4 regions of the Streptomyces sp. NPDC058221 genome follow, and region 1 is predicted to be linked to each of the others. Evidence: riboswitches for the same ligand, from Rfam matches in the RefSeq annotation. Region 1 holds a riboswitch; each other region holds the start of a gene.
What was found. A riboswitch is a leader RNA that binds a small molecule or an ion and turns the genes downstream of it on or off. The one in region 1 is predicted to bind cyclic di-AMP.
Positions count from the first base shown of each region.

Region 2: another riboswitch for cyclic di-AMP. It lies ahead of ACFVW8_RS21640 (M23 family metallopeptidase); the one in region 1 lies ahead of ACFVW8_RS09430 (peptidoglycan DD-metalloendopeptidase family protein).
Region 3: another riboswitch for cyclic di-AMP. It lies ahead of ACFVW8_RS08065 (transglycosylase family protein); the one in region 1 lies ahead of ACFVW8_RS09430 (peptidoglycan DD-metalloendopeptidase family protein).
Region 4: another riboswitch for cyclic di-AMP. It lies ahead of ACFVW8_RS28615 (M23 family metallopeptidase); the one in region 1 lies ahead of ACFVW8_RS09430 (peptidoglycan DD-metalloendopeptidase family protein).

Region 1 is NZ_JBHVWF010000020.1:4,664-8,529, forward strand. It holds gene ACFVW8_RS09425 (tyrosine-protein phosphatase) at 1-798, opposite strand, end outside; cyclic di-AMP (ydaO/yuaA leader) riboswitch at 1,259-1,448, shown strand; gene ACFVW8_RS09430 (peptidoglycan DD-metalloendopeptidase family protein) at 1,452-2,399, shown strand; gene ACFVW8_RS09435 (SGNH/GDSL hydrolase family protein) at 2,617-3,459, shown strand; partial or broken gene ACFVW8_RS09440 (STM4011 family radical SAM protein) at 3,561-3,866, opposite strand, start outside.
Region 2 is NZ_JBHVWF010000067.1:14,131-17,996, reverse strand. It holds gene ACFVW8_RS21650 (PrsW family glutamic-type intramembrane protease) at 1-210, shown strand, start outside; gene ACFVW8_RS21645 (aldo/keto reductase) at 207-1,151, opposite strand; gene ACFVW8_RS21640 (M23 family metallopeptidase) at 1,376-2,539, opposite strand; cyclic di-AMP (ydaO/yuaA leader) riboswitch at 2,551-2,704, opposite strand; gene ACFVW8_RS21635 (PP2C family protein-serine/threonine phosphatase) at 2,982-3,866, opposite strand, start outside.
Region 3 is NZ_JBHVWF010000016.1:28,853-32,718, reverse strand. It holds gene eno (phosphopyruvate hydratase) at 1-976, opposite strand, end outside; gene ACFVW8_RS08065 (transglycosylase family protein) at 1,273-2,013, opposite strand; cyclic di-AMP (ydaO/yuaA leader) riboswitch at 2,018-2,189, opposite strand; gene ACFVW8_RS08060 (transglycosylase family protein) at 2,502-3,482, opposite strand.
Region 4 is NZ_JBHVWF010000112.1:16,282-20,147, forward strand. It holds gene ACFVW8_RS28610 (M16 family metallopeptidase) at 1-1,001, shown strand, start outside; cyclic di-AMP (ydaO/yuaA leader) riboswitch at 1,216-1,383, shown strand; gene ACFVW8_RS28615 (M23 family metallopeptidase) at 1,396-2,208, shown strand; gene ACFVW8_RS28620 (GntR family transcriptional regulator) at 2,430-3,140, shown strand; gene ACFVW8_RS28625 (HPr family phosphocarrier protein) at 3,343-3,624, opposite strand; gene ACFVW8_RS28630 (GNAT family N-acetyltransferase) at 3,798-3,866, shown strand, end outside.

The DNA.
Region 1 (3,866 bases):
GAGCCGCTCGCGCAGCCGCTCCCGCGTCTCGGGCGTGATCTTCAGCCCTTCCGAGAGGTAGCGGTCGGTGCCGCCCCACGTCTCGTCGATCGTGGCGAAGGCCGCGGCGAGATATTCGCTGTGGGCGCCGAAGAGCGGGCTGAGCAGCTCCATCACCTCCGGCGACATCCCGGCCGCCGAGGTGTCGCTGCGGCGCACCCGGTAGCGGCGGTGGGCGTCGTTGGACTTGAGGTAGTCGGCCTCGATGGTCTCGCGCCCGACGCCGACCGCGAGCAGTGAGACCGCGATCGAGAGTCCCGCCCGGTCCTTGCCGGCCGCGCAGTGCATCAGGGCGGGAACGCTGTCCTCGGCCAGGGCGTGCAGCACGCGGCTGTGCTCGGCCGTGCGCTCCAGGATGATCGTGCGGTAGGAGGCGACCATGCGATGGGTCCCCTTGCCGTCGGCGAGAAGGCTGCGCAGCTCGTCCATGTTGCCGTCGCGCACCATCCGCCAGAACTCGCTGCCGTCGGCGGGGTCGGTGAGCGGGATGTTCACATTGCGCACTCCGGGCAGTTCCACGTCCAGCCCGTCCAGCTTGAGGTCGGCGGCGTTGCGGAAGTCGAAGACGGTGTGCAGACCGAGCCCGCCGAGGAACGCGGCGTCCTCGGCCGTGGCGCCGGCGAGGTGACCGCTGCGGAAGAGCCGCCCGTACCGCACGCGGCGGCCGTCCGAGGTGGGCAGCCCGCCCACATCACGGAAATTTCGGACTCCCGCCAGCTCCGGTTCCGTCGACGGGGTCTGCGGCAGCTGCTGCGTCACGGTCACTCCTGGAGGCTCTGCCGCCGACGCGTGTCGCCGGCGGGTCCACTCTCGGACGATACGACATCGATGACCCGGGCAATCATCTCGGTGACCACCCCTGTGCGGGCCGCCGGACCACCACGGTTCGGGGCCGTGGCGGCACGGGCTGCGACGGCGGTGGTCACGCGGGACGGCAAGGCCCCCCGGTGTGAACGACGGACATGACATGTCCGTATTGAGGCTTTTAGTCGAACATGCCCTGCTTATGCGGGAGATGGTCACCCGCTCGTGAGCGGGATCATATCCGTGACGGTGTGTGGCGGCGGCCCGGCCGGGTAATCCGTACGCCGCGCGGAAAGCCAAGATCCGTAATCCACGGAGTGTGACCGGAATTCCAGGTCGAATTTCCGGTGCGGAATCCGGTGTGGAACCTGTGGCTTGTTTCCGCCGTCCCGGCTCGCTTACGTTCCATGTCAATCCGGATGGAACGCCTAATCCTGCCGCCGTCCGGAATTCGCACCCACTCACCGTGTGGCAGGAGCGGGGGAACCAGGTAAGCCGCCGACCGGAGTGATCCGGCCGGCTCGGGGTGAAGTCGCGCCAGGCGCGGCCGGGCATCTCCAGCCCGAACCCGACAGCTCACCTCGTAGGCGCCGGAGAGGAAATTCTTCATGCCCACACCGGGTAAGCACCGCCGTCCGAAGTCCAGCACCATTGCCCGTGGCGTCGTCGTCGCGAGTGCCGGCGGAGCCGTCATCGCGCTTCCGCTGCTCGGCGCCACCGGTGCCAACGCCGCGGAGCAGGCCGCTCCCGCCACCGCGAAGTCGGCCGCCGCCACGCACGCCTCCCCGGCCAAGCCGGTCGCCGACAAGCAGTCCGGCACCAAGACGTACTCCGTGGTCTCCGGCGACTACCTGTCGAAGATCGCCGCCCAGCACAAGCTCAAGGGTGGCTGGGAGAAGCTGTACCAGGACAACCGCAAGGTCGTCGGCGACGACCCGAGCCTGATCTTCCCGGGCATGAAGCTGACGCTCGGCGGCAAGGCCACCGGCGACGCCCCGACCACCGGCTCGCACACCTCCGCGGGTGCCACCACCCCGTCGAAGGCCCCGTCCAAGGCTCCTGCCAAGACCGAGTCGAAGGCCTCCACGGCCTCCAACTCCTCCTCCGACACCCAGTCGTCCGACGAGTCCTCGGCGGACCAGAGCGCCGCCTCCGGCTACGTCCACCCGGTGCCCGGCAACCACACCACGGCCTACCGCGCCTCCGGCGCCAGCTGGTCCAGCGGCAGCCACACCGGCATCGACTTCCCGGTCTCCACCGGCACCAGCGTGAAGGCGGTCACCTCCGGCACCGTCGTCACCGCCGGATGGGGCGGCGCGTACGGCAACGAGGTCGTCATCAAGCACGCCGACGGTCACTACTCCCAGTACGGCCACATGTCCTCGCTCTCCGTCTCGGCGGGCCAGGCCGTGACCGCGGGCCAGCAGGTCGGCCTCTCGGGCGCGACCGGCAACGCGACCGGCCCGCACCTGCACTTCGAGGTCCGCACGGGCCCGGCGTACGGCTCGGACATCGACCCGATCGCCTACCTGGCGTCGCACGGGATCAACGTCTGATCCAGCAACACCGGTCCGGTAACCAGGACCTGAGCAATGCATAGAGGGACGGTGTGCGGCGGCGCACCGTCCCTCTGCTGTGAAGTGCGCCCGGCATCTGGTGCCGGGCGCACTTATTCCCCCTTTACCAAAACCTGACCAGGTGGTCTATCTCACCACCCGTCAACCCCGTATTACGGTCGCGTAGGTCACATTCGAAGGTGCAGGATATGCCCTTGTGGCAGACGATTCGAGAAACATCCGACAGGGCGTCATCAACCGACAGGGCGCCATCGAGTCGTACGCGGCGATTGGCGACAGCTTCACCGAGGGAGTCGGCGACCTCGGCCCGGACGGAACATTCGTCGGCTGGGCGGACCGGTTCGCGGTACTCCTCGCCGACCAGCTCCCGGACCCCGGTACGGAGGGCATCACAGGTGCCGCGCACGGGAACTTCAGATACGCCAATCTCGCCGTACGAGGACGCCTCCTCGACCAGATAGTCGAGGAGCAGGTGCCCCGCGCCAAGGAACTCGCCCCCGACCTGGTGAGCTTCTGCGCGGGCGGCAACGACATCATCCGGCCGGGCACCGACCCCGACGACGTGGCCGAGCGCTTCGAGCGCGCGGTCGCGGAGCTGACCGAATCGGTCGGCACCGTCATGGTCACCACCGGCTTCGACACCCGCGGCGTTCCCGTGCTGCGCCATCTGCGCGGCAAGATCGCCACCTACACCGCCCATGTGCGTTCCATCGCGGACCGCTACGGCTGCCCGGTGCTCGACCTCTGGTCGCTGCGCTCCGTGCAGGACCGGCGTGCGTGGGACGGCGACCGGCTGCACCTGTCGCCCGAAGGGCACACCCGGGTCGCGCTGCGCGCCGCCCAGGTCCTCGGCCTCGACGTGCCGGCGGACCCGGACCAGGAATGGCCGCCGCAGGCCCACCGGGGAACGCTGGAGGTCAGGCGCGACGACATCCACTGGGCGCGCGAGTACCTGGTGCCGTGGATCGGGCGCCGGCTGCGCGGTGAATCCTCGGGAGACCATGTGGAAGCGAAGCGGCCGGACCTGCTGCCGCTCTGAGGCCGGGGGCTCCCGGCGCCCGGGAGCCCGGTCGGAGTTCGCGGAACGGGTGCCGCTCGGCGAACTCCGGGGCGGTGTCGGCCGGCGACTCGTCCGGGGGGTTACGCGCGTCTCCGTCCGATGTCGTACAGCGGCCGGGCCGGTACGCGTTCCAGCACGCCGCCCGCGAAGACGTCGTACAGCGGCAGTGTCTCCAGGTGGACGTAGCCGATGTGGCAGTCGCAGACGGCGAGCGGGCAGGACCGCGGGCCCAACGCCCGCCGGTAGCTGCCGTCGTACAGATTGCCGAGCTCGGCCTTGACGAAGTGGCAGCGGCGCACCGTGCCGTCCCCGTCGACCGAGACCACCGACTCACCGGTGCGGCAGGGCAGCCCGGCCGACCGGTGCGGATGGCGGCTGTACGGGAA
Region 2 (3,866 bases), on a different contig from region 1:
CAGGGGCACGGCCCGCACCAGCCCTACGCCGGCCCCGGCCCGCACCACCAGGGCCCGCACTCCTCGTACCCGTACGGCCAAGCCGCCTACGGCCAACAGCCGTACAGCCCGCCCGCGTACGGGCAACCGCCGTACGGACAACAGCCGCACGAGCAATCCCCGCACAGCCAACAGCCGTACGGGCAACCCCCGTACGGCCGGCAGCCCTAGGCCGATGCCTCGGTGAGCTCGGTCAGGTCCTGGTCGGTCAGCTGCAGCTCGGCGACGGCCAGCAGTGCGGGAAGCTGTTCGACCGTACGGGCGGAGGCGATCGGGGCCGTGACGGTCGGCCGGGAGGCCAGCCAGGCCAGCGCCACGGTGGCGATCTCGGCACCCCGCTCCTGCGCCACCTTGTCGAGCGCGGCAAGCACCTTCTGGCCGCGCTCGCTCTCCAGGTGCTGGGTGGCACCGCCGGCACGGGGGCTGTCCACGGTCGTACCGGGGCGGTACTTGCCGGTCAGGAAGCCGGCGGCGAGTGCGTAGTACGGCACGGCGGCCAGTCCGGCGTCGGCGGCGGTGTCCTGGAGCGCGCCCTCGTAGGTGTCGCGCGAGACGAGGTTGTAGTGCGGCTGGAGCGCCACATAACGGGCCAGTCCCTCGCGCTCGGAGAAGTCGAGCGAGGCACGGAGCCGCTCCGCGCTGATGTTGGACGCGGCGATCTCCCGGACCTTGCCCTCCTTCACCAACTGGTCGAGGGCCGTGATGATCTCCTCGACCGGGACGGTCTCGTCGTCGAAGTGCGTGTAGTAGAGGTCGATGTAGTCCGTGCCGAGCCGGCGCAGCGATTCCTCGGCCCCGGCCTTGATGGTGGCGGCGGCGAGCCCCTTGTACGAGGGGTGGGCGCCGACCTTGGTGGCCAGGACGACGTCGGAACGCCTGCCGCTCGCGGCGAACCACTTCCCGAGGACGGTCTCGGACTCGCCGCCCTCGTTGCCGGGGACCCAGGAGGAGTACGTGTCGGCGGTGTCGACGAAGTTGCCGCCGGCCGCCGTGTACGCGTCGAGAACGGCGAAGGACTGCGCCTCGTCGGCGGTCCAGCCGAAGACATTGCCGCCGAGGGCGAGCGGGAAGACCTGGAGGCCGGAGGAGCCGAGCTTGCGAAGAGAAGTCATGGGTGGAACAACCCGTCGCACCGCCCCGGCTATTCCATGGCTGCTACAGCTACAGCTACAGCCACAGCGGCGACGGCATGCCGCCGGGGCGAGCGCAGACATGCGGACCGGCAGCCCCGGCGTCGGGGGGTGAGCGTCAGGACTGCCGGCGTTTCAGTGGCCCACGAGCGGCTCGGGGCACGGCAACGAGCCGGGAATCCCCGGCTCGGAACCGTACAGCGGCCTCAGACCGTCAGGCCCCGGGCGCGCAGCCAGGTCATCGGATCGATCCCCGTGCCGTCGGGGGTGTGGACCTCCAGGTGGAGGTGCGGGCCGGTCACGTTGCCGGTCGCGCCGACGCGGCCGATGGTGTCTCCGGTGGTGACCTTCTGGCCGACGCTGACGCCGATCGAGGACTGGTGGCAGAACCACAGCTCCGTGCCGTCGTCGAGCTCCAGGACCGTGCGGTAGCCGTACGCGCCGGACCAGCCGGCCGACTTGACGGTGGCACTGTGGATGGCCTTGATCGGGGTACCGGTCGGCGCCGCGAAGTCGAGGCCCGTGTGGTAGCCGGAGGACCACATCGAACCGGCCTCGCCGAAGGTCGAGGTGATCGTGTACGAGGAGGTGGGGATGGCGTAGCTGGCGGCGAGCTTGGCCAGCCGCACGGCCTCCGCCTTCTTCTTCGCCTCTTCCGCGGCCTTCTTCTTCGCGGCAGCGACCTTGGCCTCGGCGGCGTCCTGCTGCTTCTTCGCCTCGGCGGCCGCCTTCTCCGCGGCGGCCTTCTCCTCGGCTGCCTTGGCCTCGGCGTCGGCGGAGTCCTGCTGCTGCTCGGCCTGCTGGAGGATGCGGGCGCGGAGCGCCTCGCCGGCGTCCGTCGTGCCCTTCTCGGCCTCGGTGGTGGTGATACCGGCCGTCGTCAGCGGGGCGGCAGCGGTCTCGGCCTCGGCCTTCTCCGCCTCGGACTCACCGGAGAACAACGCGCCGACACCCGGGAGGGACTTGGCCTCGGGGAGCTTGTCCGAGATGGAATCGGGTAGAGAGATGGAGACCGGCGGCTTGCTCTGCGCGGTGGCCATGCCACCCGCGCCGACGGCCGCGATGACACCGACGCCGAGGACGGTGGAGCTTCGGGCGAGACCATTGCGCTGCTTGGCGACGCGGTGCTTGCCGCGCACGGGACGGACGGACTCCTCGGTGGGGTTCCATTCCTCCCACGCCTTGTCCGACTCGGCGTCGTCGGTGCGGAAGCCGTTGCCGAACTCGCTGCCCCGATCGGTTCCGTAACCGGCTGCGTAGTCGGTTCCGTAGTCGGTGCCATAAGCGGCACCGGGCCCGGTTCCGAAGTCATTTCCGTGTTCGGGGACGAACCGGGAGGGTGCTTCGGGGGCAGGCTTGTTGGACGCCACTGGGGCGCACTCCTTTCCTTCCTTCTCGCCTACCGGGTTAGCTGACGGGTTCGGAGCAGGAAGGTCTCCTACGGGTTCCTCCGCCTCTCGACGAGACAGAGATGCCCGATTCACCCCATGTAGGTGGTTCCCCGGTTCCCTTGCGGAATTCGGCGCTCGCGCACGGTGCCGCCTCTGACGGCGGCTGGGACAACCGCGCTGCGTTATCGAACGTTAATAGACACCCGGGTCCGATTCCAAGCCGTTCCGACTGATCATTCACGTCCTTGGCCTGGACTTTACGGGACACAACCGGGTGGAATCGGGCGAGTTGATCGCCCTTCGGCCGTTATCCGCTTTCTGACGTTGCGTCAAATGTTATGCGGAGTGACGTCTTACGGTCACGGACGGTGGTAACCACCGCGGCGCCTCCGTCGCGAAGCTCCGCCCCGGCCTCTCCCCGTCATCCCGTGCCGCCCCCCAGGCCCACGATCTTGACGGTCGTGCGCCGCTCCGGCTGCCCCTCCGTGGGCCGCACGATCGCGAGCAGCGCCATGTCGTCCGTCGTCACCCCGTCGGTGTGCAGCCGCACGTCATCGGTCAGCGCGGACAGCAGCTCCTCGGGCCCCGGGAAGATCCGTCCGCGCAGCCGCTCGGCGGGGTCGTAGAAGACGCCTTCGCCGTTACGGGCCTCGGAGAGGCCGTCCGTATAGAGGAGGAGCGTCGACCCGGCGGGCAGCTCCCACTCGTCGGCGCGATCCGGCCACACCCCCAGGTCCATCCCGAGCGGCAGCGCGGGCAGCGAGGGCCGCAGGACGTCCAGCCCCCCGTCCGTGTGCAGCAGCAGCGGTTCGGGGTGGCCTCGGTTGAGGATCCGTACCCGGGTCGCGCCCGGCGGGATCTCGGCGAGCGCGGCGGTGACGAACCCCTCGAACGCGTCGAGACCGCCCCGCCGGCTCGACTCCCGCGCCAGCGCACGCTCCAGCCGCTGCGCCACCCCCTCCAGCGACCGCTCCTGCTCGGCCGCCTCCCGGAACGCGCCGATGACCACCGCCACCGCCTCCACCGCGTCCAGCCCCTTGCCCCGTACGTCCCCGACCACCAGCCGCACCCCGTACGGGGTGTCCGTCACGGAGAACAGGTCGCCCCCGACGAACTCGTCCGCCTGCGCGGCCTCGTACCGCGCGGCCACGTGCAGCCCGCCGATCCGGTCGGACGGCGTCGGCAGCACCGCCCGCATGGCGGTCTCCGCGATGACCCGCGCGGAGGCCAGCTGCTCGTTGCTGCGCCGTACGACCGCGTTGATGAAGACCGCGAGGACCGAGACCGTGAGAACGGTGAGGAGCTC
Region 3 (3,866 bases), on a different contig from region 1:
CCTCGATGCCGCGGGCCAGGCGCTCCGGGTTGGTGACGAAGAGGTCGTCGCCGACGATCTGCACCTTGGCGCCGATCTTGTCGGTGATGACCTTCCAGCCGGCCCAGTCGTCCTCGTACAGCGGGTCCTCGATGGAGACCAGCGGGTACGCGGAGACGAGCTCCTCGTAGTACTCGGTCATCTCGGCGGCCGAGCGGGACTTGCCCTCGAACTCGTACGTGCCGTCCTTGTAGAACTCGGACGCGGCGACGTCGAGCGCGAGCGCGATGTCCTTGCCCGGGGCGTAGCCGGCCTCCTTGATGGCCTCGACGATGAGGTCGAGGGCGGCGCGGTTGGACTCCAGGTTCGGCGCGAAGCCGCCCTCGTCGCCGAGGCCGGTGGACAGGCCCTTGGTCTTCAGGACCTTCTTCAGCGTGTGGTAGACCTCGGCGCCCCAGCGAAGGGCCTCGGAGAAGGACTCCGCGCCGATCGGGGCGATCATGAACTCCTGGATGTCCACGTTGGAGTCGGCGTGCGACCCACCGTTGAGGATGTTCATCATCGGGACGGGCAGCAGGTGCGCGTTCGGGCCACCGAGGTAGCGGAACAGCGGCAGGTCCGAAGCCTCGGACGCGGCGTGGGCGACGGCGAGCGAGACGCCGAGAATGGCGTTGGCGCCGAGCGAGCCCTTGTTCTCGGTGGCATCCAGGTCGAACATCGCCTGGTCGATCAGCCGCTGCTCGGTCGCGTCGTAGCCGACGAGCTCCGGGCCGATCTGCTCGATCACGGCGAGGACTGCCTTCTCGACACCCTTGCCGTGGTAGCGGTTGGGGTCACCGTCGCGAAGCTCAATGGCCTCGAACGCACCGGTGGAGGCTCCGGACGGGACGGCAGCACGGCCCGTGCTGCCGTCGTCGAGGCCAACCTCGACCTCGACCGTGGGGTTGCCCCGGGAGTCGAGGATTTCCCGGGCTACGACGACGTCGATGGACGGCACGAGGCGATCTCCTTCTGGGATATGACGCTGGTTGTGCAGGGTCACTTTGGCCTTGCGCCAAGAGCCTAACCGGCCCGGCCGTCTCAGTCGGCCGCACGCCCGTCCCCTGGGACGAAAAAGGACCCAAGGGCAGGCATAGCCGGGCATACGACCAGAAATTTACTGGTGAGTAACTACAACAGTTGAACAATCAACACAGAAACGGCAGGCCCCGGCCCGGCACGCACGGGGGGAAGATGCGGCCGGACCGGGGCGGTCGGCGAGGAGGATGCCGAACTGCTTCAGGAGGTGCTGGACTACTTCGCCAGGTGGAGCTGCTGACCCGGGAAGATCATGTCGGCGTCCTCGACGATGTCCTTGTTCAACTTGAACAGCTGCTCCCAGCCGCCCTTGACGTCGTGGTCGGCAGCGATCTTGCTCAGCGAGTCGCCGGTGACGACCTTGTACTCGCCGTCGCCCTTCTTGACCTTGTCGCCGGTCGGCGTGGTGACGGTCTTCTTCGACTCGGCCTTGGGGGCGGCCGAGCGGTCCGAACGGTTGGTGGAGGGGGCCTCGCTGCGCTCGGCCTTCTTCGGCTCGGCCTGCTGGGCCGGCGCCGACTCCTGCTTGGGGGCGGTCTCGGTCTTGCCGGAGCCGGTGTCGACGCCCGGGTCGACACCGTCGTTGCTCAGGTTGCCGGCACCGGCGCAGGACCAGGCGCCCGGTCCCTGCATGTCGAGGAGCTTCTCGGCGACCGCGATCTGCTGGGACTTGCTGGCGAGGTCGGCGCGGGCCGCGTACTGCGTACCGCCGGCGGCGGCCCAGCTGGACTGCGAGAACTGCAGACCGCCGTAGTAGCCGTTGCCGGTGTTGATGGACCAGTTGCCGCCGGACTCGCACTGGGCGACCGCGTCCCACGTGGAGACGGAGGCGGCGGACGCGCCGGTCGCACCCATGAGGGGCACGGCGATGGCGGCACCGGTGACACCGGCGAGCGTGGCGATACGGACGGCCTTGGACGGGCGACGGTGCTTGTTGCCCTTGCTGTTCAGCAGCATCGAGACTTCTCCTCACCGACGCCTACGAGGTGAGCTGTCGGGTTCGGGCCAAGTGAGTTGCCCGGTCGTGCGTCCTAGCGCACGACTTCACCCCAAGCCGCTCCCGATACGTCTCGCGACGACCGGGCCCGGCACTTACCTGGGTCCCCCGCTCCTGCCTACGGCGCTTTACGCGTCTGTTCCCTTCGACCGACGGCAGGATTCGGCGTGACGATCGACGGGGCCCGCGGTGCGAGCGGTTCCGACCGTAAACACACGCAACCCCCACATTCAAAGAAGGACATACCGGATAAACAGCCCGTATTCGCATCTGAAGAACACCTGTTTGCGCAGGTGGGAACGGATGCGGCGGGAGCTCTCGGACAAGATGCATCAGTTCACGCGAAGAGACCCATGTCTCACTTAGTCAAAAGTGGGACATAGGCCTCTTAAATACCCCAGATTCAGGGTGCTTTCAGCTGTTGATCAGACTGCGTGCAGAGCCGTTCTCATCCGGTCTTCACGCCGAGGTCGAGGCTCTGGCCAGGCAGGATGAGGTTCGGGTCGGAACCGACCTCCGCCTTGTTGGCCTCGTACAGCCCTGTCCAGCCGCCGGGCAGATTCTGTGCGTCAGCAATCGCCCAGAGGTTGTCGCCCGCCCGGACGGTGTACGTACCGTCAGCGGCCGGTGTGCCGGTGTCGCGTGCCTCACCGTCACCGCGTGAGGCGTGCCGCCCCGAGTCCCGCTTGCCGCCGTTCCCCTCGGGAGCCGGCGCGCCACGGTGCTTGCCGCCCGTCTCCGTGTCCTGCCCGGCCCCGTCCGAGGCATCGTCGGAGGGGGTGGCCGAGGGCCCGTCCGAGGGGCCGTCCGCGCCGGAGGAGCCGGACGGTGAGGGCGTGGCGGACGGGGTGGCCGACGCGTCGGGCGTACGGTCCTTGTCAGCCGTGTCGTCGGTCGCATCGGTGGCGTCGTCCGACGGAGCGTCCGTCGCGTCCTCGGAGGCGTCGTCGGACGGCTCCGCGCTCTGTGACGGGTCGGCGGACGGCGACGGGTCCGCGGACTCCGACGGGTCGGCGGACGGCGTGCTGCCCGGGTCGACGCCCGGCAGGGACCCGTCCTCGGCGAGGCCGGACACGACGGCACAGCTCGGCCACGCCTTCGGGCCCTGGTCGTCCAGGACCTTCTCCGCCACGGCGATCTGCTGCGAGCGGCTGGCGAGGTCCGCGCGCGGGGCGTAGGAGTCGCCGCCGTAGGACTTCCAGACCTCCTGAGAGAACTGCAGGCCTCCGTAGTAGCCGTTGCCGAGGTCGGCACTCCACATGCCACCGCTCTCGCACTCGGCAACCCGGTCCCACGTCGAGGCGTCGGCGGCGTGCGCGCCGGCCGCACCGAGCAGAGGGATGGCGATGGCCGAGCCGGTCACGCCTGCGGCGACGATGATCGCGGGTGCCTGACGAGGGCGACGGTGTCTGCCGTTCGCGGAGCCCATGAGGATGCCTTCCGTGTGACTGACGAGTGACTGGTGAGTCGAACGGTGAACCTAGCGGGACACGAACGTGTGTCACAAGTCGATGCAGCGGAGATCACGTGAAAGTCACAGAGTTGACAGAGTGTCACTTCGACCGGAAACGGCTTCGGGGGCGAACTCCGAGGGAAGGGTGTGCAGTCCGCGCACGGCAAGCCCCCCATGCCGGAGCAAATCGGCAGGTTCCACCGCAAGCCGCAGGTCCAGAAGGCGTTTCAGCAGCGTGGCGGGCGCGGTCCGTTCCTCCGGCCTGGGCGAGCGGCGCTCCCGGACAGTGAGGGCCGCCGTGCCGTGTCCGAGGTGCTGATTGTCACGCTGCACGAGGCCCCCGCCGGTGCGGGCCGGCCG
Region 4 (3,866 bases), on a different contig from region 1:
CCTTCGCCGACAGCGAGATCGAGCGGCTGGTGAACAACCGGCTCGACGAGATCCCGCACGAGCAGGCGAACCCGGCCCGGCGCGCGGCCAAGCAGCTCTCCAAGGAGCTCTTCCCGGCCACCGTCCGTATGTCGCGCCCGCGCCAGGGCACCGAGGAGACCGTGGAGCGGATCGACTCCGCGGCCGTGCGCGCCTTCTACGACGCCCATGTGCGGCCGTCCACCGCGACCGCGGTGGTCGTCGGGGACCTCACCGGCATCGACCTGGACGCACTGCTCGCCGACACCATCGGCGACTGGTCGGGCAACACCTCCCAGCCCCGCCCCGTCCCGCCGATCACCGCCGACGACACCGGCCGCGTGGTCATCGTGGACCGCCCCGGCGCGGTGCAGACGCAGCTGCTGATCGGCCGGATCGGCGCCGACCGGCACGACAGCGTCTGGCCGGCCCAGGTGCTCGGCACCTACTGCCTGGGCGGCACGCTCACCTCCAGGCTCGACCGGGTACTGCGCGAGGAGAAGGGCTACACCTACGGCGTACGTGCCTTCGCCCAGGTGCTGCGCTCCTCGGCCGCGGACTCCGCCACGGGGGCGACCGGCGCCGCGATGCTGGCCATCAGCGGCTCGGTGGACACCGAGTCCACCGGTCCGGCGCTGGAGGACCTGTGGAAGGTGCTGCGGACCCTGGCCGCCGAGGGCCTGACGGACGCCGAGCGCGAGACGGCCGTGCAGAACCTCGTGGGCGTCGCCCCGCTGAAGTTCGAGACGGCGGCCTCCGTCGCGGCCACCCTCGCCGACCAGGTCGAGCAGCACCTCCCGGACGACTACCAGGCACAGCTGTACGCGCGCCTGGCGGACACGGGCACGGTGGAGGCCACGGCGGCCGTGGTCAACGCCTTCCCGGGGGACCGGCTGGTCACGGTCCTCGTCGGGGACGCCGCACAGATCGAGGAGCCCGTCAGGGCGCTCGGCATCGGCGAGGTCTCGGTCGTCACCGGCTGACCGGTCAATCACCCTGACAGCAGGGCAAAAGGGAAAGCCTCCGGCAGTCACTGAACCGCCGGAGGCTTTCCCTTTTGCCTGCTTTGGGGGAGAGGTCGCCTGTCTGTCCTGTGGGATGCGCTACAAAGCGGCCTGTCCGTTTGGTGCGGAGAAGCACCCCCGCCTAGCGTCGGCCCGGCTGTCCGTCACCCGTATGCCGCATCCGCGACGTACCGGACAGCCATCGCCGAGTCCCCGTCAGGCGCGAGCCGGGGGAGCCGGGGACCCACGCAGTCCCTGGGGTGAATCGGATGCCCGTGCCTCTGTGAGGCTGGTGGATCCGTAGGAGACCTTCCTGCTCCGAACCCGTCAGCTAACCCGGTAGGCGAGAAGGAAGGAAAGGACCAGCCACTTCATGGCGTTCACCCGTGCCACCGGGAAGCACCGTGCCCCGAGCCGTCTGACGCGCTGCGGCGCGAAGGCCGTCGGCATCGCGACCCTGGCCACCACCGGCGTCATCGGCTCCATGGCCTCTCCGGCCCTCGCCGCGGACACCGAGACCCCTGTCACCGGCGAGACCGGCCTCACCCAGGTCATCGCCATCGAGGGTGACCTCGCCGACCGGATCGCGGCGCAGGCGGACGTGCAGCAGCACCAGGCCGACGTCGCCGCCAAGGCGAAGGCGGAAGCCGAAGCGAAGGCGAAGAAGAAGGCCGAGGCCAAGGCCAGGGCGGCCGCGAAGGCCAAGGCCGCCGCCCGCGCCGAGAAGGCCCGCGAGAGCAAGGCGCGTGCCGCCCGCTCCGCCGAACGCGCCCGGCTCGGCACCTTCCAGCTCCCCGTCGCCGGTTCCTACGTGAGCACCGGCTACAAGTCCAGCGGCTCCATGTGGTCCTCCGGCAGCCACTCCGGCATCGACTTCCACGCCGCGTCCGGCAGCTCCGTCGTCGCCGTCGGCGCCGGTACGGTCGTCGAGGCCGGCTGGGGCGGCGCGTACGGCAACAACATCGTGCTCCGGATGACGGACGGCACGTACACCCAGTACGGCCACCTCTCCTCGATCGGAGTCTCCGTGGGGCAGAGCATCGGCCAGGGGCAGCAGATCGGTCTCTCCGGATCGACCGGCAACTCCACCGGGCCGCACCTCCACTTCGAGGCCAGGACCACGCCGTCCTACGGCTCCGACATGGACCCGGTCGCCTACCTGCGCGCCCACGGCGTCACCGTCTGACCGAAGCGGACCACCTCGCTGAAGGCCCCGGCACCAACGCCGGGGCCTTCGGCGTGCCCGGCCGCCGGAGCAGGGCGTGGCACCCGTTCCCGAACCTCTCGGTGACCAAAAGATATTCATGAATTTCCACCCGGCATCGGAAATGCGGCGGCATTGCAATAGAGTCACAGGATAGGCGTCGATCGGCCGCGTTTCGCGGGGATTAAGGCGGAGGTTCGGACATGCGCATTCCGGCGCATTCGGTATGCACGGCAATCCGTGACGACATCGTCTCGGGTGTCTTCGAACGCGGCAGCCGACTCACGGAGGAGGTGCTCGCACGCCGTTACGGGGTCTCCCGCGTCCCGGTGCGCGAAGCGCTGCGCACCCTTGAGTCCGAGGGTTTCGTGGTCACCCGCAGGCACGCCGGGGCCTGTGTCGCCGAGCCCGACGAGCAGGAGGCGGCCGATCTGCTGGAGGTCCGGATGCTGCTGGAGCCGCTCGGCGCGGCCCGCGCCGCCCGGCGCCGCACCGACGCCCACCTGAAGGTGCTGCGCGGTCTGGTCAGGCTGGGGCAGGAGCGGGCGCGCCGGGGTGAGGGCGAGGACCTGCGCTCACTGGGCGGCTGGTTCCACGAGACGCTCGCCCAGGCCTCCGGCAGCCCCGGCCTGATCGCCCTGCTCACCCAGCTCCGGCACAAGATCGCCTGGATGTACGTGGTCGACCAGCCGGCCCGTCCGGCCGACTCCTGGGCCGAGCTCGGGGCCATCGTGGACGCTGTGGCGCGCGGCGACGCGGAGCGGGCGAGAGTGCTGGCCGCCCAGCACGCCGAGCGGGCCACCGACGCACACCGGCTGCGCCGCCCGGACCGGCCGGGTTCCGGCACCGTTCCCCGCGCCGGCCGGGTGAGGACTTCGCAACATGTCGTAAACACCCCGAGCGGCCGGCTTTAACAATTACGCCGTATACAAATAACAGTATTCAGGGGGGCTTCTTTTTGCTGCCCTGAATTCGGTGCTGCACTGAATTCGGTGAAGTGGCCTGTCCGGATCCTGTCCGGATTGGCCGGCTCCTTGTGTAAACGAAAGAGCCGCGGCTCCCGGTCGAGGGGGCCGCGGCTCATCCGCAGGAATTCCGGCAGTCGTGACCGCTGGATCAGACGGTCTCCGGGAGCTCGTCGAGCCCCTCGGCGACCAGCTTGGACAGGCGGTCCAGAGCGGCTTCGGCGTTGTCGGCGTCGGACGCGAGGATGATCTCCTCGCCGCCCTGCGCGCCGAGCCCGAGCACCGCGAGCATGGACGCGGCGTTCACCGGGTTGCCGTCGGCCTTGGCGATGGTCACGGGGACGCCGGAAGCCGTGGCGGCACGGACGAAGATGGATGCGGGGCGGGCGTGCAGGCCCTCGGCCCAACCGACGTTGACGCGGCGCTCAGCCATGGTTCTGCCCTTCACGAATCAATGGTTGTCTAGACCAGTCTCTCATGCAGTGCGCAATGCTCCGGCCGACCCGCGGCCCGTCCGCGGCCCGCGTCCTGCCGTCGGCCGGCCACCCCCAGACTGCCCCGGCCCCGGCCCCCACGCGACCGGTGACCGAGCCGTAGGCTTTGCCCATGGAGCCCTCTGTGGAGCAGAGTCCGCATCACGCCTACCCCGATCACTGGGAGGCGGACGTGGTGCTC